DNA from 2 places in the Exiguobacterium sp. s26 genome. Region 1 is predicted to be linked to the other one. Evidence: riboswitches for the same ligand, from Rfam matches in the RefSeq annotation. Region 1 holds a riboswitch; the other holds the start of a gene.
The links. Region 1 has a riboswitch for S-adenosylmethionine ahead of KNP82_RS01620 (methionine ABC transporter ATP-binding protein). Riboswitches for the same ligand answer to the same signal wherever they lie in the genome.

Region 1 (16,115 bases):
ATCTCATACGCGCTCACGAACATGGACTTCCAGGTGCTCTGGCAATACTTCAACTGGGCCAACCAGACGACGGCGGTCATCGCCTTGTTCGTCGGGGCGATGTACTTGTACATCAAAGGGCGCAACCACTATATCGCGCTCATCCCAGGGACGTTCATGTTGTATGCCGTCTGGTTCTACATTTTGACGGCACCGATCGGCTTCAAGATGGATGGGGTCATCCCGTACGTCATCGCCACCATCGGGACGATCACGTTGCTCGTCTTGTTCCACATGCGCGCGAAAGCGATGCGAGCACAAAATATGGAATGTGACGTTCCGGTGAAGGAAGTCGCATAATTCACAGACATGGGTCGCTTCGGCCCATGTTTTTATTTGCGTTGAAATCGGGAAATGACCATACTAGAGGAATAGATTTGAAAGGTGGGACCTGAATGGATCAAGAGAAGCTAAAAGACATGCTCCATGCCGATACGCTTGGAGAAGAGATTGCGAGCGCCATCACCCACGGGCTTGGCGTCATCTTCAGCATCGTCGCATTCGTTCTGCTTGTCATGACGGCAACCGAGACGGGAAGCACAGGTAATGTCATCGCGGTGAGCGTGTTCGGGGCATCGATGATTTTACTGTATCTGTTCTCGACACTCATGCATGCGATTCCGCACCCACGGGCGAAGCGCGTGCTCCAAGTGTTCGACCATGCCGGGATTTACTTACTCATTGCGGGGAGTTATACGCCGTTCGCGCTCGTGTCGCTCAAAGGGACGCTCGGCTGGACGTTGTTCGGGATCGTTTGGGGCGTCGCCGTGCTAGGTATTGTCTGGAAGTTGTTCTCGACGGGGAAATACATGTGGGTGTCGAACGTGACCTATCTCGGCCTCGGCTGGATTTGTCTCATCGCCATCCGCCCGCTGTACGAGTCGCTCGGTCATAACGGCTTCATGTTGCTCCTCGCCGGAGGGATCGCCTATTCGGTCGGGATCATCTTCTACGTATGGCAGAAGTTGCCGTTCAACCATGCGATTTGGCACTTGTTCGTCCTAGCCGGAAGCGTGTTCGTTTTCCTTAGTATCTTGCTCTATGTGGCACCGAATACGGGCCTGTGAAACGGACGTCCTGCGGGGCGTCTGTTTTTTCTGAATAGAGGGAAATGAAATCCTGAAAACGATTACAAAATTACAGACGAATTGACGTTTGTATGTCATAATAATTTCAGACATCGTCATAGAGATAGATGGGTGTAAACGTAAGGGGGAAAATCAGATGGAAAAAGTGTTGCGCGATGGATTTATCTACATGTCTCAAAACAAAACACTCAACAGTTTGGCTAAAAAATACGGGCTTCGGTTCGGGGCTTCGCGCTTTGTGGCGGGGGAAGATTTTAAGACGTCGGTACCGACGATTCGCGAGTTGAACGCGAAAGGATTATCGGTCACGGTCGACCATTTAGGGGAGTTCATCACGACGGTCGCGGAAGCGAACGAGAACCGCGATGAAATCATCCGGGCGATTGAAATTATGGCAGAAGAGCAGCTCGACGCCTACATGTCACTCAAGTTGACGTCACTCGGCTTCGACATCTCGGACGAGTTGATTGAAGACAACATGCGTCAAATCTTGACGACAGCGCAAGCGGTCGGTGTGTTCGTCGCCATCGACATGGAAGACGAGACACGCTGCGAGAAGACGCTCGACTTGTTCAAAAAGTTGAAAGCCGACTTTGAGGGACTCGGGACGGTCATCCAGTCATACTTGTACCGTTCGGAAGATGACATCAATCATCTCGCACCGCTCAAGCCGAACCTTCGCATCGTTAAAGGGGCATACAAAGAGCCGGCGACGGTCGCATTCCCCGAGAAGGAAGACGTCGACCACAACTACTTGAAGCTCGTCAAACTCCATCTTGCGAACGGGAACTACGCCTCTATCGCGACACATGACGACCATATGATCGATGCGGTCATCGAGCATGTGAAACTGAACAATATCCCACTCGACCAGTTCGAGTTCCAAATGCTATATGGCATCCGGGTCGAGCGTCAACTCGAGCTCGTCCGCCAAGGCTACAAAGTTCGTGTCTACGTGCCATACGGCCGTGACTGGTACGGCTACTTCATGCGCCGCCTCGCGGAACGTCCGGCGAACGTCGCGTTCGTCTTAAAAGGAATGGTCAAGAAATGAAACAAGCACACGAGTTCAATGTGAACTCGTGTGCTTTTCTGTGTTCATATGTTTGTCGAGGATCCGCTCGATTTCACTCTGTTCGACTTCTGTGACCCCATCTTTTACTTTCGGGATAATCAACGCCTCATCCTCTTCGTAATAAAGGAAGCGATGCGTCTCGTTCTCGTTCACTTTGAGAATGGATGCCCATGGGACTTGAGTTGTTCGATGGATGTTGCCACGAATGGCCTGCATTTCGATGTGCGTATCAGAAAGTTGAAGCGTGACGTCTTTTGGCCAAGTGTCCTGTTTGTTGAGGACACGACGGGTTTGCTAGAGGGCGAGCGGGGCATGCAAATCATTTAGCAACGGTCTGAGTAATAGCGCGAACAGCAGCCCGATTCCGACCGTAATCAATAAAAAGGCAATCGTCGACTCGGGGCGCGGTACGAGGAAGAATGCGGCTGCATAACCGAGAGCGAAAAGCGGGATGTTCATATATCTCAACCATGCGCTGCGAATTCGTTTATATTGATCGGAATGGTGAATCATGTCGTTTTGGAAAGCTAAAAAATCGTCAAACGTCAGTTTATACGTGGTGACCATTGCATCCACTCCTTTGTGATTCGTCATAATTACGTCCAGATTGAATACCTTTGTCGCTTAGAGTGTGATGCCTAAGTGTTTTTGTAGCAAATCATTCATTCGAATTCGCTCCGTCTCGTCGAGCATCCGGTTTTGCTTCGGGACGATAATCGCTTCCGCCGCTTCAATAAATATATAGTGATGGGTCTCGTCCTCGTTCACTCGTCCAATCGCTTCCCACGCGACTTGAACCCGTTTGTTGACGGCATTGTGGAGCGAATTGACTTCAATCCCGTCCTCATGGATCGACAACGTGACATCACGTGGCCATTTCGAGTCCTGTCGAAGTATGGATCGCAACTGTCTCAACCTCATCGTGGAATACACTTTCTTGAAGAGAGGGAATAAGAGTAGCGCCGGCACCACAGCGGCACTGACGGCGAGTGCGATGATGACAGGGGCGGAAAGCGTTTGCGGTAAAAAGCCAATCGCGAGGGCAAATCCGTAAAAGGCGGTCAGTAACATGAGTACGAGCGTGACAAGTATAGATTTTCGTTTATCGGGAACCGAGTTTTCGATGAAGTTCTTTTGTAACGTGAAAAAATCATCTTGTGTCAATCGATAATGAATCATCCATCATTGGCTCCTTTCTGTCGTCTAAATGACAAGCTAACGCCTGCAAATTACGCTAACATAGGATGGATGAATTTTCCATACAAAAGACCCAGTGACTAAACACTGGGCCTGCGACAATATTATCCGTTGATGACCGTACCACCGTTGACGTGCATGACCTGCCCGCTGACGTACGTCGAGTCGTCGCTCGCGAGATAGACGTAAGCCGGGGCGAGTTCCGCTGGTTGGCCCGGACGTTTCATCTCGGCCGAGTCACCGAACGAGGCGACTTTTTCTGCCGGGAACGTCGCTGGGATGAGCGGCGTCCAAATCGGACCTGGTGCGACGCCGTTGACGCGAATTTTCTTCTCGGCCAAGTTCTTGGCGAGCGAACGCGTGAACGCCGTGATCGCACCTTTCGTCGACGCATAGTCGATCAATTGGTCGTTACCTTCATACGCCGTGATTGACGTCGTATTGATGATGCTCGCGCCTTCGTTCAAGTATGGAAGGGCGGCTTTCGTCAAATAGAACATGCTGAAGATGTTCGTGCGGAACGTCTGCTCGAGCTGGTCGTCCGAGATGTCGAGGAGCGACTCCTGCGGATGTTGCTCGGCGGCATTGTTGACGAGGATGTCCAAATGTCCGAACGTCTCAAGCGTCTGTTTGACGACGTCTTGGCAGAAGGCCGAGTCGCCGATGTCCCCTTGTAGCAACAGACAGGCTTGGCCGAGTTCCTCGATGCGCTCTTTCGTCGCCTCGGCATCCTCGAGCTCGTTTTGATCTTTATAGACGATGACCGTGTTCGCGCCTTCGTGGGCGAAGAAGATGGCGACCGATTTCCCGATTCCCGAGTCGCCGCCTGTGATGATGGCCACTTTATCTTTTAGTTTATCGCTTCCTTTATAGCCTTCACGCTCATAGATCGGGAACGGCTCCATCTTCGAGTCGATCCCCGGTTGATGGGCCTGCTCTTGGCCGTCCTTCTTGAACGATTCAAAATCATGTCGGTTCCCCACTGTGTTTAAACGATTATCACTCATGTATACATTCCCCTTTCTAAAATTGACTCTTTGTGTCTATACCACAGTGACCGAGAAATAAATCGTCCTCAGTGAAATTGGAACGAATTTGAAAAATGAACGCTTGCGGATGAATTGTCATTCATTTATGATAGAAGAGTAAACACGATGGTGATTGCGATTTTTTTTACGCTTGAAATGAATCACTATTCATTCTCATTGAGGGGGGAACAATATGACGAGTCACATCGAACAATCAGCCGACCTCCGTTTGACGAGCAATATCCGTTTTGCGGTCGTCATCGGTTCAGGAGTAATGGGGGCGGGGATTGCGGCTCACTTGGCGAACGCGGGGATTCGTTCGCTCATGCTCGACATCGTACCACGTGAATTGACGGCGAAAGAAGAAGCGAAAGGGCTCACGCTCGAATCACCAGAAGTGCGGAACCGCATCGCTTCCGAGAACCGTCAGAAGCTATTGAAACAAAACCCGGCACCACTCGCGACAGCGGAGCACTTGAACTTCATCGACGTGGGGAACTTAGAAGATGATCTCGAGCGCTTGAAGGAAGCGGACTGGGTCATCGAGGTCGTCGTCGAACGGCTCGACGTGAAACAACAGCTGTTCGAAAAAATCGCACCTTACATCCGTGAAGATGCGATTCTCAGCTCGAACACGTCTGGTATCTCGATCGAGGCGATGGCGAGCGTATTGCCGGAAGGCTTGAAGACACGTTTCCTCGGAACACACTTCTTCAACCCGCCACGTTATTTGAAACTGCTCGAACTCATCCCGACGGAGCAGACGGCACGTCCGGTCATCGATTTCATGGCCCGCTTCGCGGAGGACCGTCTCGGGAAAGGCGTCGTCGAGGCGAAAGACATACCGAACTTCATCGGTAACCGCATCGGTACGTACGGACTCCTCGTCACGTTCGAAGAGATGCTCAAGCAGAACGCCTCGATTGGCGAGATGGACTCGATCACCGGACCGCTCATCGGCCGGCCAAAATCGGCGACATTCCGTACGCTCGACGTCGTCGGCATCGATACGTTCGTCCACGTCGCTGGTAACGTCTATGAGACACTCGACGCAGGTGAAGAGAAGGACACGTTCGACGTCCCAACTGAAATGAAGACGCTCGTCGAGAAGGGCTGGATCGGTCAAAAGGCCGGACAAGGCTTCTATAAGAAAGACGGCAGAGTCATCCAAGAACTCAACCTTCACACATTCGAGTACGAGCAATTGAAAGCGATTACAGGCCCAGAGCTCGATCAAATCAAATCGCTCCCGGGCTCGAAAGCGAAGTTGAAAGGTGCCATCTTGAACAAAGGACGCATCGGACAACTGCTCTGGCCGGTCACGGCGAAGACACTCGTCTACTCGGCTCGTCTCACAGGCGAAATCAGTGATTCGATCGTCGCTATCGATGACGCGATGAAGTGGGGCTTCGGCTGGAAGTTCGGACCGTTCGAGACGTGGGACGCACTCGGTGTCGAGAAATCGGTCGCCCGCATGAAAGCGGAAGGTTATGACGTCCCGGCGTGGATCGACGAGATGCTCGCTGCCGGACACACATCTTTCTATAAGGGAGACCAGTATTACGACCAAGCGTCACAGACGTACGTTGAGAAGACCGTCAACCCGAAAGAAGTGAAACTCGCGCCGCTCGCCAAGTCGAACGGCATCGTGCTCGAGAACGGTGGGGCCCGCCTCATCGATATCGGAGACGACGTCGTCGCTCTCGAGTTCACGTCACCGAACAATGCGATCGGTGTCGATATCATGCAGATGATTGAACAGTCAATCGACCTCGTCGAGACAGACTTCAAAGGACTCGTCCTCGCCAACGACGGCAAGAACTTCTGTGTCGGCGCCAACCTCGCGATGATGCTCATGGAAGCGGAAGACGAGAACTGGTACGAGCTCGACTGGATCATCAACAAGTTCCAACAAGTCGTCCAGAAGATTCGCTATGCGGGTCGCCCGGTCGTCGTCGCGCCTTACGGCATGACGCTCGGCGGTGGGACAGAAATCAGCTTGCCGGCCGCACGCATGCAGGCGGCGCTCGAGACATATATGGGTCTCGTCGAAGTCGGTGTCGGCCTCATCCCAGGTGGGGGCGGAAACGTCAACACGTACCGTCGACTCCTCGAGCAGACGCCGAAGTCGATGCAAAACATCGAGAAAGCGGCGCAACAGACGTTCGAAAACATTGCCATGGCGAAAGTATCGAAATCGGCCTATGACGCGAAAGCGCTCGGCTATCACCGTCCGATCGACGGCATCTCGATGAACCGCGACCACTTGACGTTCGATGCGAAACAGACGGTACTCGGTCTCGCTGACGGCTATACGGCACCGGTTCGTGAGAAGTTGCCGGTCGTCGGTCGAACGGGGAAAGCGACGCTCGAACTCGCGGCGTACGAGATGTTCTACGGTGGCTATATCTCTGAACACGATTTGAAGATTGCGAAAAAACTTGCCCACGTCATCAGCGGCGGCGATTTGGCATACGGTACGATGGTCGACGAGCAGTACTTCCTCGACATCGAGCGCGAGGCGTTCCTAAGCCTCATCGGGGAACCAAAATCGCAGCAACGGATGCAACATATGCTCGTCAAAGGCAAGCCACTTCGGAACTGACAAAAGGGGGACTTAACAGATGAGAGAAGCAGTCATCGTGGCCGGCGCACGAACGCCGGTCGGAAAAGCAAAACGCGGTTCGTTCCGAAATGTTCGCTCGGACGAACTCGCGGGTCATGCGATTAAAGCGACGCTCGAGCGGTCTGGCTACACGGGACCAATCGACGACGTCATCATGGGATGCGCCATGCCGGAAGCGGAACAAGGGATGAACATCGCCCGCTACGCGGCCGTCCGGGGCGGCTTGTCGCACGAAGTACCAGCCATCACGATCAACCGTTATTGCTCGTCAGGCCTCCAAGCCATCGCCGACGCGGCAGCGAAAATCATGATCGGCCAAGCGACGGCGGTCATCGCCGGCGGTATGGAATCGATGAGTCTCGTCCCAATGGGCGGACACGTCATCCGTCCGAACCCGACGATCATGGAGACGGCACCGGAATACTATATGAGCATGGGCCACACGGCAGAACGTGTCGCGGCCGAATATAACATCTCGCGCGAAGACCAAGATCTGTTCGCGATCGACAGCCACCAAAAAGCGGCGGCGGCGATTGCGGGCGGCAAGTTCGAAGAAGAGATCGTCCCGGTCACGGTCGTCGAGCAAGTGCTCGGCGAAGACGGGAAAGTCGCGGAACGTGAATTCGTCGTCAAACATGACGAAGGCGTCCGTGCCGACTCGACGCTCGAGGCGCTCGGTAAACTGCGTCCGGCGTTTAAAATTAAGGGCTCAGTGACGGCGGGGAACGCGTCACAAGTGTCAGACGGCGCAGCGGCCGTGCTCGTCATGGAGCGCGAAGAAGCCGAACGTCAAGGCTTGAAACCGATGGCGAAATTCCTCTCGTTCGCGGTCGGTGGTGTCCGTCCGGAAGTGATGGGAATCGGGCCAGTCGTCGCCATTCCGAAAGCGCTCGAGATGGCCGGCGTGAAGCTTGAAGAAGTCGGATTGTTCGAATTGAACGAGGCGTTCGCGAGCCAATCGCTCGGCGTCATCCGTGAACTCGGGATCGACCCGTCGAAAGTGAACGTCAATGGCGGCGCGATCGCTCTCGGGCATCCGCTCGGTTGCACGGGCGCGAAACTCGCGGTCTCGATCTTGCATGAGATGAAACGACGCAATGAAAAGTATGGGGTTGTGACGATGTGCATCGGTGGCGGTATGGGTGCTGCTGGCGTCTTCGAATTACTATAAGGGGGAATTGACAATGGAACGTACAGAACACGAATTGATTAAAGGCGGTAGCTTCGTCATCGACGCACTCGACGCGGATCGTTTGTTCACACCGGAAGACTTCTCAGATGAGCACAAAATGATTGGCGACACGACGGCGAGCTTCGTCGACGACCGTGTCATGCCTGTCCTTGGACGCATCGAGAAACACGAGTTCGATCTCTCGGTCGAACTGTTGAAAGAAGCGGGCGAGCTCGGCCTCCTCGGCGCGGACGTGCCAGAAGAGTATGGCGGTTATCAGCTCGATAAAATCTCGTCATCGATCATCACAGAGCGATTCGCCAAAGCGCGTTCATTCGCCCTCAGCTACGGCGCCCACGTCGGCATCGGGACGCTCCCGATTGTCTTCTTCGGGACAGAAGAGCAAAAGCATAAGTACTTGCCGAAACTCGCAACTGGCGAATGGATTGCCGCCTACGCGCTCACAGAGCCAGGCTCAGGCTCGGACGCGCTCGGTGCGAAAGCGACGGCCGTCTTGAACGAAGCCGGCACACACTACGTCTTGAACGGGGAGAAACAATGGATCACGAACGCTGGTTTCGCGAACGTGTTCGTCGTCTACGCGAAAATCGACGGCGACAAGTTCAGCGCCTTCATCGTCGAGCGTGAATTCAAAGGTGTCTCGACAGGCGCCGAAGAACAGAAGATGGGCATCAAAGGCTCATCGACACGGACGCTCATCTTAGAAGACGTCGAAGTCCCAGTCGACAACCTCCTCGGAGAAATCGGCAAAGGCCACGTCATCGCCTTCAACATCTTGAACGTCGGTCGTTACAAACTTGCGGTCGGTGCGGTCGGTTCGTCGAAACGTGCGTTCGATCTTTCGGTCCAGTACGCGAACGAGCGCAAACAGTTCAAGACACCGATCAGTCAGTTCCCGCTCATCCAAGAGAAACTTGCGACGATGGCTGCGAACATTTATGCGATGGAGAGCTCGGTCTACCGGACGGGCGGTCTGTTCCAAGACAGCCTCGACGCGCTAGGCGACGACAACATGCGCGACGGTTCGAAAGTTGCCCAAGCCATCGCCGAATACGCGATTGAATGTTCACTCAACAAAGTGTTCGCCTCGGAGACGTTTGACTACGTCGTCGACGAAGCGGTTCAAATCCACGGCGGCTACGGCTTCATGACTGAATATGAAGTCGAGAACTTGTACCGTGACTCACGCATCAACCGCATCTTCGAAGGAACGAACGAAATCAACCGCTTGATCGTACCGAGCACGCTCCTTAAGAAAGCGATGAAAGGCGACTTGCCGCTTCTCGCCGAAGCACAGAAGCTCCAGAAAGAGCTCATGAGCTACATGCCACAAGAGCTTGACGGGTCGCCGCTCGCACGTGAGAAGATGCTTCTGTCGAACATGAAGAAAATCAACTTGATGATCGCCGGAACGGCCGTCCAGAAATATCAGCAGGCCCTCCAGAACGAACAAGAGATTCTCGCGAAGATTGCCGACATCATCAGCGCCATCTATGCGCTTGAAGCGGCCATCGCGCGGACGGAGAAAGCCATCGCCCGTACAGGCGCTGAGAAGAACCAGCAGAAAGTCCGCTATACAGAAATCTTCGCCGAGCAAGTGTTCAAGCAAGTCGAACTCATGGCGAAAGAAGTCTTGTATGCGGCCGCATCGGGCGACGAGCAGCGCATGCTCTTGTCGGCGATGAAGAAGTTCAGCCGCTATCAGCCGATCAACGTCATCGGCACGAAGCGCGAAGTCGCAGCGAGCCTCATCAAAGCGAACAAGTTCATCGTATAAGCAAGCGAGAGAAAGGGTGGCCGGACGCGGTCGGCCCTTTCTTTTTCCTGTCTGCGGACGATACAATGGACGAAGGAGGGGATACGCATGAAACGAGATGACTTATTAGAACGGATGGATGCAATCGGCCGCTCGGTCGCCAAGCATGAGGGCACGCTCATGCTCCTCGCGCTCGGTTCAATTGGACTTGAGATGGATCGGCTCGACGACTATTCGGACCTCGATTTCTTTTTGATCGTCGAGGACGGGCATAAGGCCCGCTTCATCGACAATTTGGACTGGCTCGCGGTCGAGCCGTTGGCGTACCAGTTCCAAAACACGAAAGACGGGCACAAGGTCATGTATGAGGACGGCATTTACGCCGAGTTCGCCGTGTTCGAGATCGTAGAGATGCCTGGAATCGCTTATACACCGGGGCGTGTCGTCTGGCAACGTGACGAGGCGCTCGACACGTTTGCGACGCCGAAGCTTGTCACACGCCCTTCAGACGCCGCACATCGCTACGAGGAGGCACTGACGAACCTATACGTCGGACTGCTCCGGGAACGGCGCGGTGAACAGCTCGCTGGCTTCGAACTCATTCAAGTCGCGGCTGTCAACAACGTGTTAATCGCGTACGGGGAGACGAGCGACCCCTTCAACCCGACGCGACGGGTCGAAGGGACACATCCGGAGCTCGTCGCACGTCTACAGGAGTGGTTACCCGGTTACGGAAAATCGGTCGAGGCGGCCGCAGCCATCCTCCGCCACATCGAGGCGCACCACTCGGTCAATCCGGCGCTCAAGCAAGAGATTGTGCGCTTGCTTGAAACATGAACCGACGAATCGGAATATGCTACAGTAACAGGAGAGGTGATGAACATGGTGACACTATATGGCTATCCGCCATGCAGTACGTGTAAAAAAGCAGAGAAGTGGTTGAAAGAGAACGGCATCGACTATACATATATCCATATCGTCGAGGCGACGCCGTCGAAAGACGAGTTGGCTGAACTATGGAAACAGTCGGGTCTCCCGCTTAAAAAATTCTTCAATACGAGCGGACAAGTGTATCGGAACGAAGGCATTAAAGACAAGCTACCAAATCTATCAGAAGACGAACAACTCGAGCTTCTTGCGAGCAATGGTATGCTTTTAAAGCGCCCACTCGTGACAGATGGTCAAAAATCAACTGTCGGATTTTCAGAAAAGTCGTTTACAGACGTTTGGGGCGAAGTGCTATAATACTCGTGTGAGTCTAATTCATTTGAGGGGGAAGTTAAGATGAGCAAAGTACCTGCCAATCTACGTTATTCAAAAGAGCACGAATGGGTGGAAGTGAACGGAAGCGTCGCCCGCATCGGGATCACGGATTTCGCACAAAGCGAACTAGGGGATATCGTCTTTGTCGAACTTCCTGAAGTCGGTGGCACGATCTTACTCGATGAGCCATTCGGTTCGGTTGAATCGGTCAAGACCGTATCAGAGCTTTACGCACCGATCTCTGGGAAAATCACAGCAGTGAACGAATCACTTGCCGATTCACCAGAACTCGTCAACGAAGCACCGTTCGAAGGCGCTTGGATGATCGAAGTCGAGTTGAACGACGCGTCAGACGTCGACAAGCTCATGTCAGCCGAAGAATACGAAGCGATGATTCAAGGCTAAACAAAACCCGGTTTCTCTTTACGAGAAGCCGGGTCTTTTTGATTAATCGAAGTCGAGACGGTAATGATCAGGCTCGATGAGCGACGTCCGGTTGAACAAACGATAGAACAGAATCCCGAGTGCGATTGGGATGAGCCCGAACAAGACGACGACAAGCATGACGTTCCAGAGCGCGAATCCTCCCGGCATCAAATGCAAGGCGTTGACCGGACCGATTAGACCCGAGACGCCGAATCCGGCACTGATTGGCGTGCCTTCAATCCGAAGGATACCTGCGAGCGCTCCAAGGATGGCCGCATTGGCGAGTACCGGCAACATCATGATCGGACGACGGACGAAGTTCGCCATTTGAATCTTCGGTGAGCCGAGGAAGTGGGCGATCGACGTTCCGGTCGCGTTCATCTGCCAGCCAGCGATGGCGAGACCGAAGCCGGCAGCGACGACGCCAAGGTTGGCGGCCCCTGCAGCGACACCAGACAGGCTGATCGCTGTGGCAATCCCGACCGTGGAGATTGGTGAGACGATGATGAGCGAGAACGCCATCGCGATCAACATGCCCATCACGATTGGCTGCAGTTCCGTCATCGTCATGATGATCGTTCCGACGTACGTCGTGATTTGTGAGATGTATGTGAGCAGGAACGCCCCGATACCTCCAGCGACGACGATGACCGTCATCGGCAAGACGAGCACCGTGTATGTCTTCAAGCGTGGCGACAACTGCATGACGAGGAACGTCGCGAGAGCGGCCGTCACACCGGCCGTGATGACGTCACCGATTCCGGCCATGAGGAACGCTCCTTCCTCGATGCGGATGGCGCCACTTCCGACCTGGGTCGCGATGCCGATCGTCCCGGCCTCGAGCGCCGAGCGTCCGAACTGCATGGCGACGGCGACACCGATGATGACCGGTAAGAGGCGCATCGCAATCGTCGTCGCATCTAAGATGAACTGCAAGGACGGAAAATACGGCAAGATGGCTTTCGTTAATTCACCGAGCAAAGCGCTCGGGATGAGGGCAATGAGAATGGCAAGACTGAGGCCGTTCAAGACGTTCATTAAAAATTGTTTTCCGGTAAGCTTCTCTTCCGTCATTGGGGATTCACCTGTCCTTTTCTACTGGTTTGCTGTTATGTACAAAAGCGATAAAGTTAATGACCATACTATGCCTCTTTCTGCTGAGCGTCAACAAGAAATGTTGAAATGTTCAGAATTTTCCATTTGAGCACAACTTTTGAACCGACTGGGCCGGATTCATATACTTAGAAGAGAGGTGAGCAAAATGATGACAGACGGATTCTTATATATATACGCCCCAATGTGCGGTACATGCGCCGTGGCCGAGCGGATGCTCTCGGTCGTCGAGGCGGTCGACCCAGAATTGAAGATTGAAAAACGCGATGCCAACTTTATCCCGAACGAGCTCGAGGCATATCAGGTTATGAGTGTCCCGGCGCTATTGAAGCTGGAGAATGGCCAAGTTCGCGATCGTTTGTACGCGTTTCAAAACGTCCAGCACGTCCTATCTTTCGTTAAATGAGATAGGATGATTAGAATAATCTGAAAATTTTAAATAATCAGTTGACACAGAAAGTTCACGAATGATATATTCATTACAACATCTTACTTGAACACAACATAGGACGAGATTTTCCCGTCATCAAGACGTTTTCGAACAACCGCTGCATGAGCTTACGCGATTTCAGGTGGACCTTCCCTTCGATTGTCCCCCAAAAAAATCAAGCGTCGGGGCACCGGTCGCGTAATTGCATGGTCCGTTCGAAGACCGAGTGATGGTTGGGTAAAAATCCCCCATATAAGGATGAATGCTCTGATCGGGCAAAAGAGGTTCATCTATGGGTTGTCCTTCAGTGACTCAAGGTGCTACGTTCTGTGTCATCCTCGGATGGCACCTTTTTTATTTTTTCGCATAAAATAGTTTGACATGAAAATAATATGTCGCTATGATAAGGCTAATCGAATACGCAACCACTCTTATCAAGAGAGGCTGAGGGACTGGCCCTATGACGCCCAGCAACCGCGGAGCAATCCGAAATGGTGCTAATTCCAGCAAGGTGAGAACCTTGGAAGATGAGAGCAATCGTTGTCCGTACGATAAAGTACGCACGTTTGCTCAAACGTGCGTACTTTTTTTGTTGTCAGGAGGGAAATGGATTGATTCAATTACGCAATGTGGCCAAATGGTTCGACACGAAAAACGGTCGGGTCCAGGCGGTCGATGATGTGTCGCTTACAATCGAAAGCGGCGAAATTTTTGGAATAATCGGATATTCAGGTGCGGGGAAGTCGACGCTCATCCGCTTGCTCAACCGACTCGAGGCACCGTCAAGCGGTGAAATCGTGGTCGCCGGCAGCGAGCTGACGAAGCTCACACCAAAGGAACTACGCGGGGTACGTAAAAACGTCTCGATGGTGTTCCAACACTTCAACTTGTTATGGTCGCGCACAGTCGCTGAGAATATCAGCTTCCCGCTCGAACTCATCGGGGTACCGGCGAGCGAGCGCAAACGCCGCGTCCAAGAACTCGTCGAGCTCGTCGGCCTCGCCGGACGAGAAGACAGCTATCCGTCACAACTATCGGGCGGCCAAAAGCAGCGAGTCGGGATAGCCCGTGCGCTCGCTACGAATCCAGAAGTGCTCCTCTGCGATGAAGCGACGAGCGCACTCGACCCGAAGACGACGGATTCGATTCTCGAACTGCTCGTCAGCATCAACAAGAAACTCGGGTTGACGATCGTCCTCATCACCCATGAGATGCACGTCATCCAAAAGATTTGTCACCGTGTCGCCGTCATGGAGGCCGGAAAGGTCGTCGAGACCGGGCAAGTCGCCGACGTGTTCCAACACCCGGAACAGCCAATCACGAAAGAGTTCGTCAAACAGATCGGCGCGGTCGAAGACATGTCGCTCACGTTCGAACATTTGAAAGCTCGTTATCCGAGCGGTCAAATCGTCAAGCTCAAATTCTTGAACGAGACGGCCGAACAACCGATTCTGTCGGAAGTGTTGAAGCAGCATGACATCGGCTTCAACATCATCGGCGGAAACGTGACGCAGTCACAAGTCGGTGCCCTCGGGACATTATTCATCCAATTGATCGGAGAGCCGGCTGAAGTCGAGCGGGCCATCGCCTCAATCCGATCACAGGCAGTGGAAGTGGAGGTAGAAAGCGATGTTTCCTAATGTAGATTGGCAAGTCATGTTAGAACAGACGTGGGAGACGCTCTATATGACGCTCGTCGCCGGAGCCGCGACGTTCGTCATCGGTCTCGCCCTCGGGATGCTCCTATATGTCACAAACGAGCCGCTCATGATGAAGAACCGTCCGATTTACACGGTCATCAGCGCGGTCGTCAACATCTTCCGGTCGATCCCGTTCATCATTTTGATTATCTTGCTCATCCCGTTCACGTTACTCGTCGTCGGGACGATGCTCGGGTCAACGGCAGCACTGCCGGCACTGATCATCGGTGCGGCCCCGTTCTATGCGCGGATGGTCGAGCTCGCGCTTCGCGAAGTCGACCGCGGCGTCATCGAGGCGGCTGAGTCGATGGGTGCGACAAAATGGCAGATCGTCTATAAAGTGTTGTTCCCAGAAGCATTGCCGGCCATCGTGTCAGGCATCACGGTCACGATCGTCGCGATCGTCGGTTACACGGCGATGGCAGGGGTCGTCGGCGGTGGAGGACTCGGGAACTTGGCGTTCCTCGAAGGATTCCAGCGTTCACAAAGTGACGTCACGTTCGTCGCGACCGTCTTAATCTTGGTCATCGTCTTCGTCATTCAGTTCATCGGCGATCGACTCGTATCTGTAATTGATAAGCGTTCTGCTTAATCTAAATAGAAAATTTGGAGGGGTTTTATAATGAAATCATGGAAAACAGTACTCGGTTTAACGGCAGCTTCAGCACTTACGATTCTCGCGGCTTGCGGCGGTGGGGATTCAGAATCAGGTTCAGGCGATGACAAGACACTCGTCGTCGGCGCATCAAACGTCCCGCACGCTGAGATTTTAGAGCACGTCCAAGACGAATACGAAGAGAAGGGCTATACGCTCGAAATCAAGAAGTTCCAAGACTACGTCCTCCCGAACAAGACGCTCGCAGACGGGGAGTTGGACGCGAACTACTTCCAACACGAGCCGTACCTCGAGTCGCAAATGGCTGAAAACAAAGACTACAAATTCGCTTCAGCCGGCGGCGTTCACATCGAGCCGATCGGTGTGTACTCGAAAGACTACGCGTCACTCGATGAGCTTCCAGAAGGCGCGGAAATCATCATGAGCTCGTCGGTCGCTGACCACGGACGTATCCTCACGATGCTTCAATCTGAAGGCTTGCTTACACTCGCGGAAGGCAAGACAACGGACGCGACGGTTTCAGACATCGTCGACAACCCGAAAAACTTGGAGTTCAAGACGGACGT
Region 2 (16,115 bases), on a different contig from region 1:
CCTTCATACATCGTATGTGCCTGCATCGAGTAACGGGCGAAATCGTTGACGAATTCATCGACCGCATCGATGACGACCGATTTGACGGCCCCGACTTTAAGTGCCTTCTGTTGAATGCGTTCCAAGTCTTTTCCTTCGCCGACGTTCAAACAGCAGGCGATGACGTCATACCCTTGTTCATCCAACCATTTGATTGCGACCGAAGTATCAAGTCCACCTGAATAAGCTAATACGAGTTTTTGTTTCATTTCCTTACACCCCTTATACATAATTATTCATCTGTATTTATAAATATACGAATTACTCTAACGTATGCTTCGCCGTAAAGCAACCTTTTTGGCGAAAAAAAAAGAATCACTTGTGAAAGTGATCCTTCATTGGACGATTTCGAGCTCTGGCATCCACTGCGACATATGTTGGCTCGTGGCCTCGAACAGCTCCGGCTTGGCCGACTGTAACGGGACGACCTCGAACGGACCGTCGGCACTTGTGCGGCGGGTGAACGTCGGATAGAACATCGGGTTGGCGAGTTCGAACGTCGTCTCATCCGCCTCGACCGTCTTGACGACATCGATGCCGACGATGCCACCTGTATTCCGGTCGTCCCCTTGTTGGCCGGACAGGAAGTTGCCGAGCGAGTAGGCGACGAACGTCCGATTGCCTTCGGCGCCATCCACCCAGGCGACCGGTTGGAGGACGTGTGGATGGTGGCCGATGATGAGATCGACCCCGAGGTCGGACAGTTGTTGGACGAGCGTCTGTTGCGCCTCGTTCGGGACCGTCTCGTATTCGTTCCCGAAATGAAGCGAGACGACCGTGATATCGGCCGCTTGCTCGGCCGCTTCGATTTCAGGGGTCATCGCCTCGAGATCAATGTAATTGACGTGATACGGTTGTTTCGGAACGACTCCATTCGTCCCGTACGTATAGGCGAGAAAGGCAAATGAGATGTCATTCTCGGTCAGCGTCCGAAGCTCGGACTTGTCCGCCTCCGATAAGAATGAACCGGTGTACGGCATGCCGATCTCGTTCCAGTGCGCGATTGAATTCTCGATGGCCGTGACACCCCGGTCGAGCGTATGGTTGTTCGCCGTCGTTACCAAGTCGACGCCAGCGTCTTGGAGCGCATCGCCGACCTCATACGGACTGTTGAAGGCGGGATAACTCGATAAACCGATTTCACTGCCCCCAATCATGCTCTCTTGGTTGGCGATGGCGATGTCGGCCTCGGTCAAAATCGGAGCGATTGGTTCGAAGGCGGCGGTGAAATCATAGCCGTCTCCGCGCTTGGCGGCATTATACACGCTGTCGTGCAACAAGATATCGCCAATCGCATAGAGCGACGTCGTCGTCACGACGGGTTCTGGCTCTTCAGGAACAGGAGCCGGGGCTTCCGCCTCCGCCTCTGGTGCCGGGGTCTCCGTTTGCTCCGTAGACGTCTCGACGTCAGCGGTCGCACAGCCGAACAGAAAGAGGAGGGGCAAGGTCAACATGGCTTGTTTATACGGGATTACTCGTTTCAACGGACGAGTCACTTCCTTTCGTGTGATCCAAACTGGTCTACTCAAGTCATTCGCCATGGAAGAAGAATGTCCTTGTCAGGGCACAAGAAAAAAGTGCCAGGCTATAGTAGCATGGCACTCCGAGTGTTAAATCCGTTCTGACTTCAAGATGTGTTCCATTTCCTCGAACTCGTTCGTGATCGTCGTGCTCGGTGGCGGTGTCAGCAAACTGACGACATAAATGGCGAGGCTCGACAAGAAGAACGCTGGAATCATCTCATATAGCTCGCCGAAGGTCCCGAACCAATCGGCAGCAACGTTTTTCCAGACGATGACGACGAACGCACCGGTCAACATCCCGGCCAGCGCGCCTTGACGCGTCGTCCGTTTCCAGAACAGGCTGAACAGGATGAGTGGACCGAACGATGAGCCGAATCCGGCCCAGGCATATCCGACCAAGTTCAAAATCGTGTCATCCGCCCCGAACGCGAGCCAAATCGAAATGAGCGAGACGAGGATGACGGTAATCCGTCCGACCATGACGAGTTCGCGGTCGCCGGCGTCTTTGCGGAAGAACTTCTGATAGAAATCGGTCGTCGCCGCACTCGATGAGACGAGGAGCTGTGACGAGATCGTCGACATGATGGCTGCAAGCAAGGCTGCGAGCAACACACCGGTGATGAGATCGACGAACAACAAATCAGATAGATTGATGAATATATTTTCCGGGTTGTCGATTTCTAGCCCGCGCTGAGTATAGTAGGCGAGTCCGAACAATCCGGTCGCCATGGCCCCGACGACGGTGAACAACATCCACGAGATGCCGATGCGTCGTGCCTTCTTGATGTCTTGCAACTTCTCGATGGCCATAAAACGGACGATGATGTGTGGTTGCCCGAAATAACCGAGACCCCAAGCGAAGAGCGAGACGATGCCGATAAGCGACTGTCCTGTCAATGGATCAAGTAGCGCCTCATCGATATCACCGATTGTTTGGAACGCGGCGCTCACCCCGTCAGTCGCCGTGATGGCGATAGCCGGTACAAGGATGAGGGCGAACAACATGATGAGTCCTTGGACAAAGTCGGTCCAACTGACGGCTAAGAAGCCGCCAATGAACGTATACAAAATGATAATCGAAGCCAAAATCAAGACACCGGTCCCGAAATTGATATCAAAGACCGCTTCAAACAAGCGACCGCCGGCCACGAACCCGCTCGTGGCGTAGAGCGTGAAGAAGACGAGTGTGACGGCCGCAGAGAATGTCCGCAGCGTCCCACGCGAATCCTTAAAACGTTTCTCAAAGAAATCTGGTATCGTGATGGCATCCTCTGACAAATAAGAATAAGTCCGTAAACGAGGTGCGACGAGCAACCAGTTCAAGTAAGCACCGATCGTCAACCCGATGACGATCCATCCGCTCGAGAGTCCGGTCGCGAACATCGCCCCCGGCAAGCCCATCAATAGCCAACCACTCATATCGGAAGCACCGGCCGACAAAGCCGCTACGGCCGGACCAAGGCCGCGTCCTCCGAGCATATAGTCGCCGATGCTCTCAGTCCGCCGATAGGCGATGACACCGAGTAACACCATGAGCGCCATATACACTGTAATCGAAATCAATACACCGTTCATACAACATCCCCCTCGTTCATAATGAAAACGCTTTCAAAATCTATGGATTGCACCATGACAAAATTTTGTCACAAAAATGAATGAAGTGCACGATTTTGTTTAGGGATTGACCAAATAATCAAATTATTTGGCGAAGCAAGAGGTGAGATGGTCGTTGATGAGGCCCGTCGCTTGCAGGTGGGCATAGACGGTCGTCGGTCCCAAAAATTTGAAACCGCGGCGCTTCAGGTCTTTGCTCACTTGGTGGGACAGTTCGGTCGTGGCTGGGATGTCGTCGGTCGATGCCCACTCGTTGTGAATCACCGTGTTGTCGACGAATGACCAAATGTAGGCATCGAACGACCCGAACTCTTGTTGAATCTCGATGAATCGCTTGGCGTTGTTGATGGATGCCTCGATTTTACGACGGTTTCGGACGAGACCAGGATTGGTCATCAATCGTTCCACATCCGTCTCGTCGAACGAGGCGACGGTCACGACATCAAAATTGGCATAGGCGTCCCGATAATTTTCGCGTTTCCGTAAGATGGTGATCCAGCTGAGTCCAGCCTGGGCGCTCTCGAGCGTCAAACATTCGAAATGCTTTACATCATCATGGACGGGCTTGCCCCATTCTTCATCGTGATAACGAACGTACAACGGGTCGGTGCCGCACCATGGGCAACGCGTTATTTCAGTCATGTCATGTCCTCACTTTCCTTCTAATGCTTCATTTTAACATGTTGCGACGGTTTTTGACCGGACGTGACGGGTATAGTAGGAACTATTGGAGGGTGAAGCAAATGAGAGACTGGATGATCCAGGTCATTGAACAGTTCGGTTATTTTGGCATCGCGTTCATGATTTTCATTGAGAACGTGTTCCCGCCGATTCCTTCGGAGGTCGTGCTCTTATTCGGCGGTTTTTTCGCCGTGAAGACCGATTTGATCGTCCCGCTCGTCATCTTCGCAGCGACGGCAGGCGCCATCCTAGGAGCGGTCCTATTGTACGGCATCGGACTGTATCTAGACGTCGAGCAGATTGAGAAGTGGACGAAACGGTACGGAAAATGGATTCGACTCGACATCGCCGACGTGCACCGTGCCGACGCCTGGTTCGATAAATACGGGGGATGGATGGTGTTCTTCGGCCGCTTGATGCCCGTCGTCAGGAGTTTGATTTCCATCCCGGCCGGTATGTCGAATATGCCGTTCTTGAAATTTTTGTTGCTCAGTACAGCGGGGACGGTGATTTGGAATACGATCCTCATCTATATCGGCATCCGCGTCGGCGAGAATTGGGAGTCGATTTTGAGCTATTTAGATGTATATTCGTATGTCATTTACGGTATTTTGCTAATCGGAGTCATCGCCTTTTTCATCTGGCGCAAAAAGCGGAAGAAGAAACAAGCCAAACAAGCCTCTTCATTTTAAACGGCAAGGACCGATCTTCGTGTGAAGATCGGTCCTGTGTATCTTATATTATTTGTTTGAATCATCCTTCTTCTCATCAGGTAAAACTTTTTCCAGTTTTTCTTCCGTCTTAGCGGCTAAAATTTCAGAGAAGCGGAACAAGACGATTCCGATGATGGCCGAGACGAAAATATATAGTCCGACGAACAAGTTGATCGCCCCGTTTGATAAGGCGGTGAAGAGAATCGAGAACTCCCCGCGTGGAGCTAGCGAGAAGCCGGCCTCGTTGGCCTGAACTCTTGTCAGGCCGTACATGCGGCCGCCGACGCGGCCGACAATCCATTTCGATAATACGCCCCAGACGATCAATACGAAGAAGAGCGTGTTGACGATGACGCCTTGTTCCAGGTTGATCGAAATCCCGAACGAGATGAAGAAGATTGGCAAAAACAAGTCGCGGACGGGGACCGTCAACCGTTTCAACGGACGGACGTCGTGAATGCCTGCGAGCATGATGCCGGCGATGAACGCCCCGAGAATCTCGGACAGTCCGAACACCATCCCGATTCCGGCGAAAAAGAGAATCAAGCCAATCAGGCCAATGCTCGCATCGTCTTGCCGCAGCAGATGTTTGGCGATTTTCGGTTGTTTCTTGACGAAACGCGATCCGATAAAGAGTAACACACCGAAGATGAGGAAGCCGGCGAACACTTTCCCGATATCAGACACCTCGATCGGCTCATCCTGAATGATGAACGGGGCGACGGTCAAGATGAGCGGGGCGAAGATATCTTCAAAGATGAGAAGCGTCAAGACGAACTCTTTCACATCTTCATGTTTATCTGCATGCCGCTCAAGCATACGCGCGGAAATCGACGAGCTCGTCGCAAACAAGACGGCACCGATTAAAAAAGACTGGGAAAAATCGAGTCCGAACAGCAGGGCAATCCCAATCGTGACCCCAAAAGCGAGCACGATGTCCAGGACACCTGCCTTCCACACCAGCTTGAGACGCTTCATCAACTCTCCGAGCGGAAACTTCAAACCGAGTAAAAAGAATAACAGGATAATCCCGATTTCGCCGGCGATTTTAAAGACCTCGTTTCCGCCCCAGAAGAAGCCGACGGCGACGCCGATGGCGATAAAGGCAAGAATACTTGGAAAGAACAATCGTTCGATGATCAGACTGAGTACGGAGATGACGGCTAGCGCTAGACCGAGCAGGACGATCATATTCAGTTCCATACGTCACCTCCTATATAGGGAACGCGTACCCGTCGACGAATCATTCTCGATTCCATTGGTATTCCATCCCGACCGATTCCGGGCGCGAATAGTCAAAGCCGAATTGACGGTACAGTCCGTCGGCCGGGATATCCGCAATCAGGCTGATGATGGCCGTCTCGTCGGCTTCCTGTAAAATCCAGTCCATTAACTGCTCCACGATCAATTTTCCGAGCCCGAGCCCCTGACAATCCGGGTCGACGACGATATCGACAAGGTGGAACACCATTCCGCCGTCGCCGACGACGCGGCCCATCCCGACCATGTGATCATCTTTATATAGACAGACGCCATATAACGTATTGGCCAGTCCTTTCACCGTCCCCGAGTCGGAACGTTTCGGCATCCCGGCGATGACGCGAAGGCGCTGATGTTCCTCCGGTGTCGGTGTCTCGATTCGTACTTCCACTTCATTGACCATATCGCTACTTCCTCTCTGTGCATAAGTTAAAATTATTTTCCCGCTATATTGAATCGGTAAACCTTGATTTCCACTTCATGTTATTCAGATAATGAAGACATGATTGACAGAAAGGGACGTGTCCATATGATAGAAGGTCAAACCATTTTACCCGCCTTACGCGATATGCGGGACCTCGAGAAGTTCGTGACGGGACCGTTCCGTGTCGGTGTGTTGCTAGAAGTGCACGTCGCCCGGCTCGATGCCGTGTTTCAATTATTGGAGGCCCACGACAAACACGTCTTCGTTCATCTTGACTTGATTCAAGGCTTGAAGGCAGATGAATATGCGACCGAGTATATTTGTCAGACGTATCGTCCGTACGGTATCATCTCGACGAAAGGCAGCGTCATTTTAAAAGCGAAGCAAAAACAAGTCAAAACGGTCCAACGCCTGTTTTTAATCGATTCGAGCTCGCTTGAGCGGAGCTATCGCCTCATTAAACGGACGCAACCGGACTATATTGAAGTGTTGCCGGGCCTCGTCCCGAAATATATTAGGGCCGTGAAAGCGGAGACGGGAATCCCAGTCTTCGCCGGTGGATTGATTTCGTCGACTGAAGAAGTCGAGGCCGCCCTCGAAGCTGGTGCGACGGTCGTGACGACGTCTGACCAACGACTCTGGACGAACGGGTAGGACTCGTTTCTATCGAATCCGGGTATGTGAGTCTCCAGGAGGGATGTATATGAAACAGATTATGATTATCACTGGCGTCAGCCAAGGCATCGGCTATGAATTGGCACGTCATTTCCGCGACACGTATCACGTCATCGGACTCGATAAAGGGGACGACCCACAGTTGGATGGCGTGACATTCCATGAGATGGATTTGGGTGACCATGAGGCGATCGCTCGCGTGTTCGCCGACATTCAGCGCCAAGTCGGTGTTGCCCATGTACTCATCAACAATGGTGGCGTCTCATCACTCGTCAAACCGATGACCGAACTTGACGTCGAGACGTTCAAACAAGTGATTGATGTCAACCTGGTCGGAACGTTCGCTTGTGCCAAAGCGTTCTTGACGTTGAACGAGGGAGCCGGATACGGGCGCATCATCAATCTGGCCTCGACGCGCTCGCTTCAAAACGAAGCCGATTGGGAAGCGTATGGCGCGTCAAAAGGTGGCATCGTGTCATTGACCCAATCGATGGCGGTCTCGCTCGCGGAGCGTCCGATTACGGTGAATGCGATCAGTCCCGGCTGGATTCACACCTCGGACGAGTCGCTCCGTGACATCGATCATGCGCAACATCCGTCGGGCCGGGTCGGCAAACCGGACGATATCGTCCGCGCAGTCGCTTATTTGATTGATGAACAGAACGATTTCGTCAACGGGCAAAACCTCGTCGTCGACGGCGGGATGACGAAGAAGATGATTTATGAGCCGTAAACGAAAAAAACGGGACCATTACCCTATGTTTTAACACGCGAAATGAGTAGATGGGACTAGGCATGGGTAAAGGATGGGGACGCTCTATGAACCCATCGAAGGAGGAATCGCCGTGCACCAGTTGATTGAAGAGGCGCTCCGATTCGCGGCCGTCCGGCACGACGGACAGTTTCGAAAAGGAACGAATATTCCCTACTTAACCCATCCCGTCGCCGTGTCCATGTTGCTCGTCGAAGACCGGCAACCGGTCCCGGTCGTGGCCGCCGGCTTGCTCCATGATTTGCTTGAAGACACGTTGACGACCCCCGAAGAGATCGAAGAACGGTTCGGAAGTGAAGTGAGACGACTCGTTGAAGCGGTGTCCGAACCCGGGAAGCACCTTTCATGGGAAGAACGGAAACGGATGACGATTCAGCACGTGCAGACGATGCAGTACGATGAAGTGGCGCTCTTGGCGGCGGACAAGATACATAATCTTCGTTCGATTCGACTCGACGTTGAGTCTGCCGGTAAACAAGTATGGGATCGCTTCAGACGTCCGCTCCGCGACCAGTCGTGGTATTATCACGAATTGCTCCAAGCGTTCAAACCGTTCAGTCAGACGACGACGCTCATCGAATCGTTCGAGACAGAGCTGAACCTATTGTTTTATGGCGTCGCCGACGAGCGGTTCGACAAACTCGGAAAACTGTTTGACGTCATTCAGCGAGGATTCCATGAAGAGGACTGGCTCCAAGAGACGTCGACGCTCTGTCAGACCGCCTATGAGATCCATGAGGCGATGCGTGAAGGCTATCGTCACGTCACGGACGTCAATCAACCGGAGCTTGACGGCCTGTCCGCTCAATTGAAAGAAGGAGGACTCTGGGAACCGTTACCGCTCCCGATGCTTCAAGCGATTGAAGAACTGTCTTACCGGACGGCGATGCCAGTCGATGACGTCATTTCACATTTAAAGGTCAAATGATTGTCAAATGAGATGTAACGTGATATATTCGTCGTGAACATAAGAGGGGGAGTAGCGACCACACCTGTGGTCGATGGGTCGTCATTACGGTGCAATGCACTCGGTCCATCGAGCTTCTTACCAAGTCCGCAAGACCTTTTTATGGATGCTTTTTCGGCGTCCATAAAAATGTCTTTTTGAATTCACGAAAAGGGGAGATTTATTCAAATGGTATTTATTTATTTCATCTTGGCCGCTGCCATCACCGTGTATGCCGCCATGAAACTCTCGACTTACGCTGACGTCATCAGTGAGAAGTCGACGATGAGCGGGATGCTCGTCGGGACAGTGCTGCTGGCGGGTGCGACATCGTTGCCGGAAGTGACGACGAGTGTCTCGGCTGTCTTGATCAACAACCCGGATATCGCCATCGGTAACATGCTCGGGTCGAACTTGTTCAACATCTTCATCTTGGCGATGTTCGACCTCTTCTATCGTCAGAAGCGCATGTTCAATGAGGCGAGTCGAGATCATCTCTATACAGCTGGTCTAGGTCTCATGTTGACGCTCGTCACGATGATTGCCCTGATCGTGCGCATCGATTTCACGATTCTCGGCATCGGAATTGACGCCTTGTTGATCGCGGTATTGTACGGGATCGGGATTTACTATATCGGCAAGCGCCCGCAACAACCTGCCGTCGAGCGGGAAGCTGCACATGAGGCCGTACAAGAAATCGGCGCGAGTGCGACGAGTTCGATCACGGTCAAACGTGCGGTCATCGGCTTCATCATCGCCGCACTCGTCATCATGGGGGCGGGGACAGCACTATCGGTATTGGGCGATCAGATCGCCGTCGTCACGGGTCTCGGTTCGAGCTTCGTCGGTAGCTTCTTGATTGCCGCGACGACCTCGCTCCCGGAGGCTGTATCGGTATTTGTCGCCTTGAAACTTCGTAACGTCAACTTGGCGTTCGGTTCGATTTTGGGAAGCAACATCTTCAACATGCTCATCATCGCCATGTCGGACGCGTTTTACCAAGACGGTTCGATTCTGGCCGACGTGGCTGCGTCTCACTTAGTGACGGCGATCGGCATCACGATTTTGTCGGTGTTGGTCATGTATACGCTCCTTCGTAAAGACGTGACGTCGAAGTTCCGCTATGTCTTGCCGTCAGTGCTCGTCGTACTCGTCTACTTCGCTTCGTCTTACTTCATCTTCATCGGTTAATCTGGCACGGTGTCCTCCGAGGCACCGTGTTTTTTATTTGCCGCGGACCGAGGAATCACTTTTCATCGTCTTGGGTATAGAAGGAGGGAAGGAGGGGTGGCGATGCAAATGCATTCCGTGGAACGTCTAGATAAGTATGTCGTCGTGATTCCGGCCTATAATCCGGATCAAGCGCTTCTCACACTTGTCCGCGAGCTGAAAGAGACAGGGTTTGTCCATGTCATCGTCGTGAACGATGGAAGTGCCGAGACGTCCCAAACTGTCTTCGATGAGGTCGGGAAGTGGGTGACGACTGTTCTCGTCCATGAACGGAATCAAGGCAAGGGTGCGGCGTTGAAGACGGGGATTCGTCACGTCGTCGAACGATTCCCCGGTACGCATGGTGTCATCACCGTCGATGCGGACGGACAACATCTGCCGGAAGATGTAAGACATGTATATGAGGCGGGTATTCAGCGGCCGCATCATCTGGTCATGGGTTGCCGTGATTTCTCGGGCGCACACATTCCGTTCCGGAGCCGATTCGGGAACCAGATGACCCGTGGTGTCATGCTCGTCGGCAGCGGACTTCGGCTGAAAGATACCCAAACCGGTCTACGGGCGGTTCCATTGCGCTATGCGGAACAGTTGCTGGATGTGCCTGGGAACCGCTATGAGTTCGAGATGAACATGTTGACGTTCACGAAACGTTGGCAAGTCCCGATTCAACAGATTCCGATTCAAACCGTGTATGTGGCCGAGAACGCTTCGTCCCATTTTCGGCCGGTCATCGACTCAATTCTGATTTATCGGATGTTTTTAGCCTATTCATTATCCTCGGTCGCCTCATTCTTATTAGATATCGGCGCCTATGCCTTATTCATCTTTTTATTGAACCCGTGGTTCGAGACGACCCATGTCTTGATTGCGACGGTATTGGCCCGCATCATCTCGTCCTTATTCAATTACATCGTCAACCGAAAAGTCGTGTTCCATTCGAAAGCGAGACGGGCGATGCCGAAATACTTCGGTCTCGTCGGCGTGCAGATGGCGTTGTCGGCCGGTCTCGTCTATGTATTGTTCCTGTTGTTTCGGGACGGGGAAGTGTGGATTAAAGTGCTCGTCGACAGCCTTTTGTTCGTCGTCAGTTATTACGTCCAAAAAAGATGGATCTTTAAACGGTGACAGGCCAAGACGATTGTCTTGGCCTGTCTGGCATGCTTATGGGTCAATAGGCGAGCTTCCCGAGCTTGACCGATGTATAGCGGTGCAGTTCACGCGGGTCATGAATCCCGGTCTTCTGCATCATGTCGCGCATGAGCAACGCGCAGACGCGGGCATCTTCAGCCGCATCGTGATGGATGAACGGGACGTTCAAATATTCCGCCATCGTGTTCAGCTTGTGATTCGGCAGTCCAGGATACAGTTTTCGCGACAGCTTGACGGTACAGCCGTACTCGATCGTCGGAAACGTATATAAATCATATTTGGCGATCGCTTTCTTGAAAGCGCCCATATCGAATGAGGCGTTGTGCGCCATGACGAGGTCGACATCCCGCAGCGTCGGATAGAGCTGTTCAAGCACCTCGGGTAAGGCTGGGGCGTCCCAGACGTCGCTCGGCCGGATGCCGTGGACGCGGATATTGCCTGCGTCAAAGTCTTCTTCTGGATTGACGAGTAGTTGGTTCGTCTCGATGATTTCACCGTCGACGAGTAGGCTCCAGCCGACAGAGCAGATGCTGCGACTATCGCGGTTGGCCGTCTCGACGTCGATGGCAAGAATTGAATGTGACATAATCGGTCCCTTTCTCATAAAACAAGTATAAAAAAAGTCTAACATATCGTTAGACTAAAAAGCGATTATGCGGCCACGAGGTTGCGACACGCCTCGGCACAGCGGAGACACGCTTCGGAACAACGTTGGCAATGGTCATGCAAATGGCGGCCACATTCGACGGCGCACGTGTCGCACACCTGGGCGCAGAGTGCAGCAATCGGTTTGGTGAAAGCCGAATCGGTCTCGAGCGCGTTCAAGGCGAGCGCACACACTTCCGAACATTCTTTCGTCAGCCGGATACACTCGGCGACCATCAATAAATCCTCTTCTTGTAAACATTTTGAGAAACAGTGATTGCTTGCCCGCATACAGTCGATGACGGCTAAAATGGTCTCTTCGACAGAGGCACGATCCATAGTAAGTCCCCCTTAGAATAATGATGTCTTACAATCATTACCCGCTACCAGGTGACTTAAACCGGGCGGAGACGCAAAAAAGTCACCCCTCAAATGAGTGGTGACTTCCATAATGGAGCATAGCGGGCTCGAACCGCTGACCTCCACGCTGCCAGCGTGGCGCTCTCCCAGCTGAGCTAATGCCCCGTTCGAAAATTATTATATCATCCTAGTAAAACATTTGGCAATGGGTATTTTTAAATTTTTTTGAACAAAGTTTAATCGGGCGTAAACGTGGGAAAATCATGGGTAATGTTATTCTACGAAAGCAGGTGTTATCTATGGAAATGATTTTACTCGCACTCTTACCTGCCTTGATGTGGGGGAGTATCCCACTCATCGTCTCGAAAGTCGGCGGCAAGCCGATTCAACAGTTAATCGGGACGACGATTGGGGCGATGGTGATGGCGGTCATCATCGCACTCGTCTTCAATCCGGAGTTCACGACGCTCGCAATCGTGACCGGCTTCATATCTGGTGTGTTCTGGGCACTCGGGCAATATTTACAGTTCCAGTCGTTCCAAATTTTAAGTGTATCGAAAGCGATGCCGATCAGCACCGGGATGCAACTCGTCGGGACGTCGTTGTTCGGGGTCATCGTGCTCGGCGATTGGAAGACGACGACCGAGTTGTGGCTCGGCTTTTCTGCGCTCGTGTTGATTATCATCGGGGCGGCACTGACGTCATACCAACAACAAAAAGATGGCGATAGCAGCGGCGCCTTGAAGAAAGGTTTGCTCGTCCTGCTCGTGTCGAGTATCGGTTATGTGACGTATGCCGTCTTGACGAACTATTTCGAGGTCGACGGCATCACGGCCATCTTGCCGCAGTCGGTCGGGATGTTCGTCGCGGCGCTCTTGTTCAGCCTGCGTGAGAAAGATGTGAAGAAGTTCGACCCGAAGACGTTCAAAAACATTTTGGCCGGTCTCGCTTGGGGGATCGGGAACTTCGGGCTGTTCGTGTCAAGCGGTGAGGTCGGCATCGCGACGTCATTCGCCTTGTCCCAATTGAACGTCGTCGTGGCGACGCTCGGCGGGATTTATCTATTGAAAGAAGAGAAGACGACGAAAGAACGGGTCTTCGTCTTTATGGGAATCGGGCTCATCGTCGTGGCCGGATTCATGCTCGGGATTGCCAAGAGCTAAAAAGACGGGTCAGACGACCCGTCTTTTGTTTACCAGGCTTGCTCGATGAATGCGTCGCGCCCAGATTTCTTCCGGTCCTCTTTATAGTGGGCCGGATTTTTTTTATGGAAGTCTTGATGATATTCCTCGGCCGGATAGAACGTGTCGGCCGGTAGAATCTTCGTGACAATCGGCTGTTTGAAGCGTCCGCTCGCCGCGAGCGCGTCGCGACTCTGTTCTGCTTTCACGCGTTGGTCTTCCGTATGATAGAAGATGGCCGGCGCATATTGGCTGCCGCGGTCTTGGAACTGGCCGCCGTCATCGGTCGGGTCGGTCTGAATCCAATATAGTTCGAGCAGTCGTTCATAAGCGAACAGCGTCGGGTCGAACGTGATCTCGACGACCTCATAGTGTCCCGTCGTCCCTGTCTTCACTTGTTCATACGTCGGGTCATTGACGTGACCTCCCGTATAACCGGATACGATTGACTCGATGCCAGGTTGTTCCTCGAACGGCGTCACCATGCACCAAAAACAGCCGCCTGCGAATGTTGCTTTTTCCATTAATAAGTCCCCCTCATGTTCATTTCCAAAAAAAAGCGCCCATGTCATCGACATGAGCGCTCTGTCATATCGGCCAAGGCAAACTGCCTTGCTGGAAGTAGCACCTTGCCGAAGCAGGTTGCTGTGAAGTCATAGAGCCAGGTCTCTCGTTCACTCGAGATATCGATATGTAGTTGGTGAGAGCATCATACCATCAGATTTGAAGCGGCGTCAACGGTTTGGTTTGCGTCGAAGTTGGACCAAGGTGGCGCCGAGAATCAAGATGACGAGGACGATGGAGAGCGGTAGCGTATACGGAGCGTCCCCGGCATATAGCTGTAAGAAGAACAAGGCAAAGACGGACAATAAGACGAGAACGTACGAACGGTTCATAGTAACCTCCCTTTTCTTTCAGTGTACCAAGTTACATATTCGTTGGCGAACGAAAACAGGAAATCATGTGGCGATAGCGAATACCATCGAGTGACCAAAGGAGGAATCTATATGACTGAACCAAACACATGTTTCGAACTCGATATCGAGACCGCCCATCGCGGATATAAAGAAGGAACGTTCACGGCGCGTGACGTGACGGCCTATTATTTGACTCGAATCGCCCAGTTGAACGATAAGCTGAGAGCGGTCATTCAAGTGAACCCGGACGCCTTGTTCGAGGCCGAGGCGGCCGACCGGGCGTTTCGACGAGGTGACCGCTTGCCGTTGCTCGGCATCCCGGTGTTGATTAAAGACAATGTCGAGACGGCCGGATTGATGAAGACGACGGCCGGGGCCGTCGCCCTCGCGCATCACTTCGCCGGCCGGGACGCCCATCTCGTCCAAAGCCTGCGCGCGAGCGGGGCCATCATCCTCGGGAAAGCGAACTTGTCCGAATGGGCCAACTTTTTGACCGAGGGCATGCCGAACGGCTGGAGTGGGGTCGGTGGCCAGACGCTCAATCCATATGGGGACAAGCTCGATGTCGGAGGGTCGAGTTCAGGTTCGGCGTCAGCGGTCGCGGCCAACTTGACGTTGCTCGCCGTCGGCAGCGAGACGAGCGGCTCGATTATCCACCCGAGCGTCCATAACGGAATCGTTGGTATCAAACCGACCGTCGGGTTGATTAGCCGCAGCGGCATCATCCCGATCTCCCGGTCGCAAGACACGGCCGGCCCGATGGCACGGACACTCCGGGATGCGGTGCTCGCCCTTGAGGCGATGGTCGGGGAAGATCCCGCTGACCCAGCGACGGCGCATCTTCCGGCCGGTCCGCCTTACCGGACTTGTCTCGATGAGCGGCAAGCAGTCGGGATGCGTGTCGGCGTCGTCAAGACCGATTTGTCGGAAGAAGAGCAGGTGCTCTACGACGAAGCAATCGCATTGCTGAAACAGAGCGGCATCGAGGTCGTCACCGTCGAACTGCCGTCGAAAGCAGGGCTCGACCAAGGGGATATCCTGTATCATGAGTTCAAGCTCGGAATCGAGGCGTATCTCGCCTCGACGAAGCTCCCGTATGAGACGTTGTCGGATTTGATTAATTGGAACAACAGTCATCCGGAGACGATTCCGCACGGACAGAAGACGTTCGAGAAAGCGAACGAACAATCGGGTCGCTTGATTGAGGACGCCTATTTGATGCGCCGCCTCGACGACGTCTATCACGCCAAGACGGACGGCATCGACCGATTGTTGGCCGAGCAGGAACTTCATGCGCTCGTCTTGCCGCATGACCACAATTATGACATGGCGGCGAAAGCCGGCCATCCGACCGTCACGATCCCGTATCGCTTGAAGGCGAGCGGGGCCCCGTTCGGTCTATCATTCACCGGGACGAGCTATGCCGAACGCGACTTGATTCGTCTCGCCTATGCGTTCGAGCGTCACGTGACACGTCCCGTCCCACCGTTATAAGAACGTTGCACCGGTCGTCCACGTCCGCTACAATGGTACGTATGTGGATTGAAGAAAGGACAGATAGCAATGAAACCATCTATATACGGGCTGACATTCGATCAGCTGACGGAAGCGTGCGTCTCTTGGGGATACAGCGCCTTCCACGCTAGACAAATCTGGGACTCGCTCTATATCGACCGAGTCAAGCACATCGAGGACATCTCGGTACGGGCCGAGGTACGTGAGGCGCTCGCCGCCGAATACGTCATCTCGACGCAAGACCTGTTCGTCAAACAAGAAGCGGGCGACGGGACGGTCAAATTTTTACTTAAACTGCATGACGGACACTATATCGAGACGGTGCTCATGCGTCACAAATACGGACGTTCGGTCTGTGTGACGACGCAAGTCGGCTGCAACATCGGCTGTAGCTTCTGTGCGAGCGGTCTCTTGAAGAAGACGCGCGATTTGACGGCCGGCGAAGTCGTCGAACAGATCATGACCGTGCAA

Region 2: it holds a riboswitch for S-adenosylmethionine, as region 1 does, so the genes downstream of both, msrA (peptide-methionine (S)-S-oxide reductase MsrA) here and KNP82_RS01620 (methionine ABC transporter ATP-binding protein) in region 1, are expected to answer to the same signal.

Annotation. Positions count from the first base shown of each region.
Region 1 covers NZ_JACSLS010000001.1:311,860-327,974, forward strand. The annotation lists gene KNP82_RS01545 (carbon starvation CstA family protein) at 1-339, shown strand, start outside; gene trhA (PAQR family membrane homeostasis protein TrhA) at 435-1,106, shown strand; gene KNP82_RS01555 (proline dehydrogenase family protein) at 1,264-2,181, shown strand; gene KNP82_RS01560 (YcxB family protein) at 2,197-2,418, opposite strand; gene KNP82_RS01565 (hypothetical protein) at 2,497-2,769, opposite strand; gene KNP82_RS01570 (YcxB family protein) at 2,827-3,381, opposite strand; gene KNP82_RS01575 (SDR family oxidoreductase) at 3,504-4,406, opposite strand; gene KNP82_RS01580 (3-hydroxyacyl-CoA dehydrogenase/enoyl-CoA hydratase family protein) at 4,621-7,032, shown strand; gene KNP82_RS01585 (acetyl-CoA C-acetyltransferase) at 7,052-8,224, shown strand; gene KNP82_RS01590 (acyl-CoA dehydrogenase family protein) at 8,238-10,022, shown strand; gene KNP82_RS01595 (hypothetical protein) at 10,110-10,838, shown strand; gene KNP82_RS01600 (arsenate reductase family protein) at 10,884-11,246, shown strand; gene gcvH (glycine cleavage system protein GcvH) at 11,286-11,669, shown strand; gene KNP82_RS01610 (PTS sugar transporter subunit IIC) at 11,712-12,764, opposite strand; gene KNP82_RS01615 (thioredoxin family protein) at 12,952-13,209, shown strand; SAM riboswitch class I at 13,662-13,767, shown strand; gene KNP82_RS01620 (methionine ABC transporter ATP-binding protein) at 13,845-14,873, shown strand; gene KNP82_RS01625 (methionine ABC transporter permease) at 14,863-15,525, shown strand; gene KNP82_RS01630 (MetQ/NlpA family ABC transporter substrate-binding protein) at 15,556-16,115, shown strand, end outside.
Region 2 covers NZ_JACSLS010000003.1:266,293-282,407, forward strand. The annotation lists gene KNP82_RS06125 (argininosuccinate synthase) at 1-248, opposite strand, end outside; gene KNP82_RS06130 (CapA family protein) at 375-1,523, opposite strand; gene putP (sodium/proline symporter PutP) at 1,650-3,137, opposite strand; gene KNP82_RS06140 (DNA-3-methyladenine glycosylase I) at 3,261-3,818, opposite strand; gene KNP82_RS06145 (DedA family protein) at 3,920-4,549, shown strand; gene KNP82_RS06150 (cation:proton antiporter) at 4,598-5,773, opposite strand; gene KNP82_RS06155 (GNAT family N-acetyltransferase) at 5,814-6,233, opposite strand; gene KNP82_RS06160 (glycerol-3-phosphate responsive antiterminator) at 6,360-6,908, shown strand; gene KNP82_RS06165 (SDR family NAD(P)-dependent oxidoreductase) at 6,958-7,662, shown strand; gene KNP82_RS06170 (HD domain-containing protein) at 7,775-8,629, shown strand; gene KNP82_RS06175 (sodium:calcium antiporter) at 8,837-9,838, shown strand; gene KNP82_RS06180 (bifunctional glycosyltransferase family 2/GtrA family protein) at 9,941-11,002, shown strand; gene KNP82_RS06185 (3'-5' exonuclease) at 11,046-11,612, opposite strand; gene KNP82_RS06190 (four-helix bundle copper-binding protein) at 11,678-12,010, opposite strand; tRNA gene KNP82_RS06195 (tRNA-Ala) at 12,124-12,196, opposite strand; gene KNP82_RS06200 (GRP family sugar transporter) at 12,331-13,194, shown strand; gene msrA (peptide-methionine (S)-S-oxide reductase MsrA) at 13,224-13,736, opposite strand; SAM riboswitch class I at 13,801-13,902, opposite strand; gene KNP82_RS06210 (hypothetical protein) at 13,947-14,108, opposite strand; gene KNP82_RS06215 (amidase family protein) at 14,220-15,623, shown strand; gene rlmN (dual-specificity RNA methyltransferase RlmN) at 15,693-16,115, shown strand, end outside.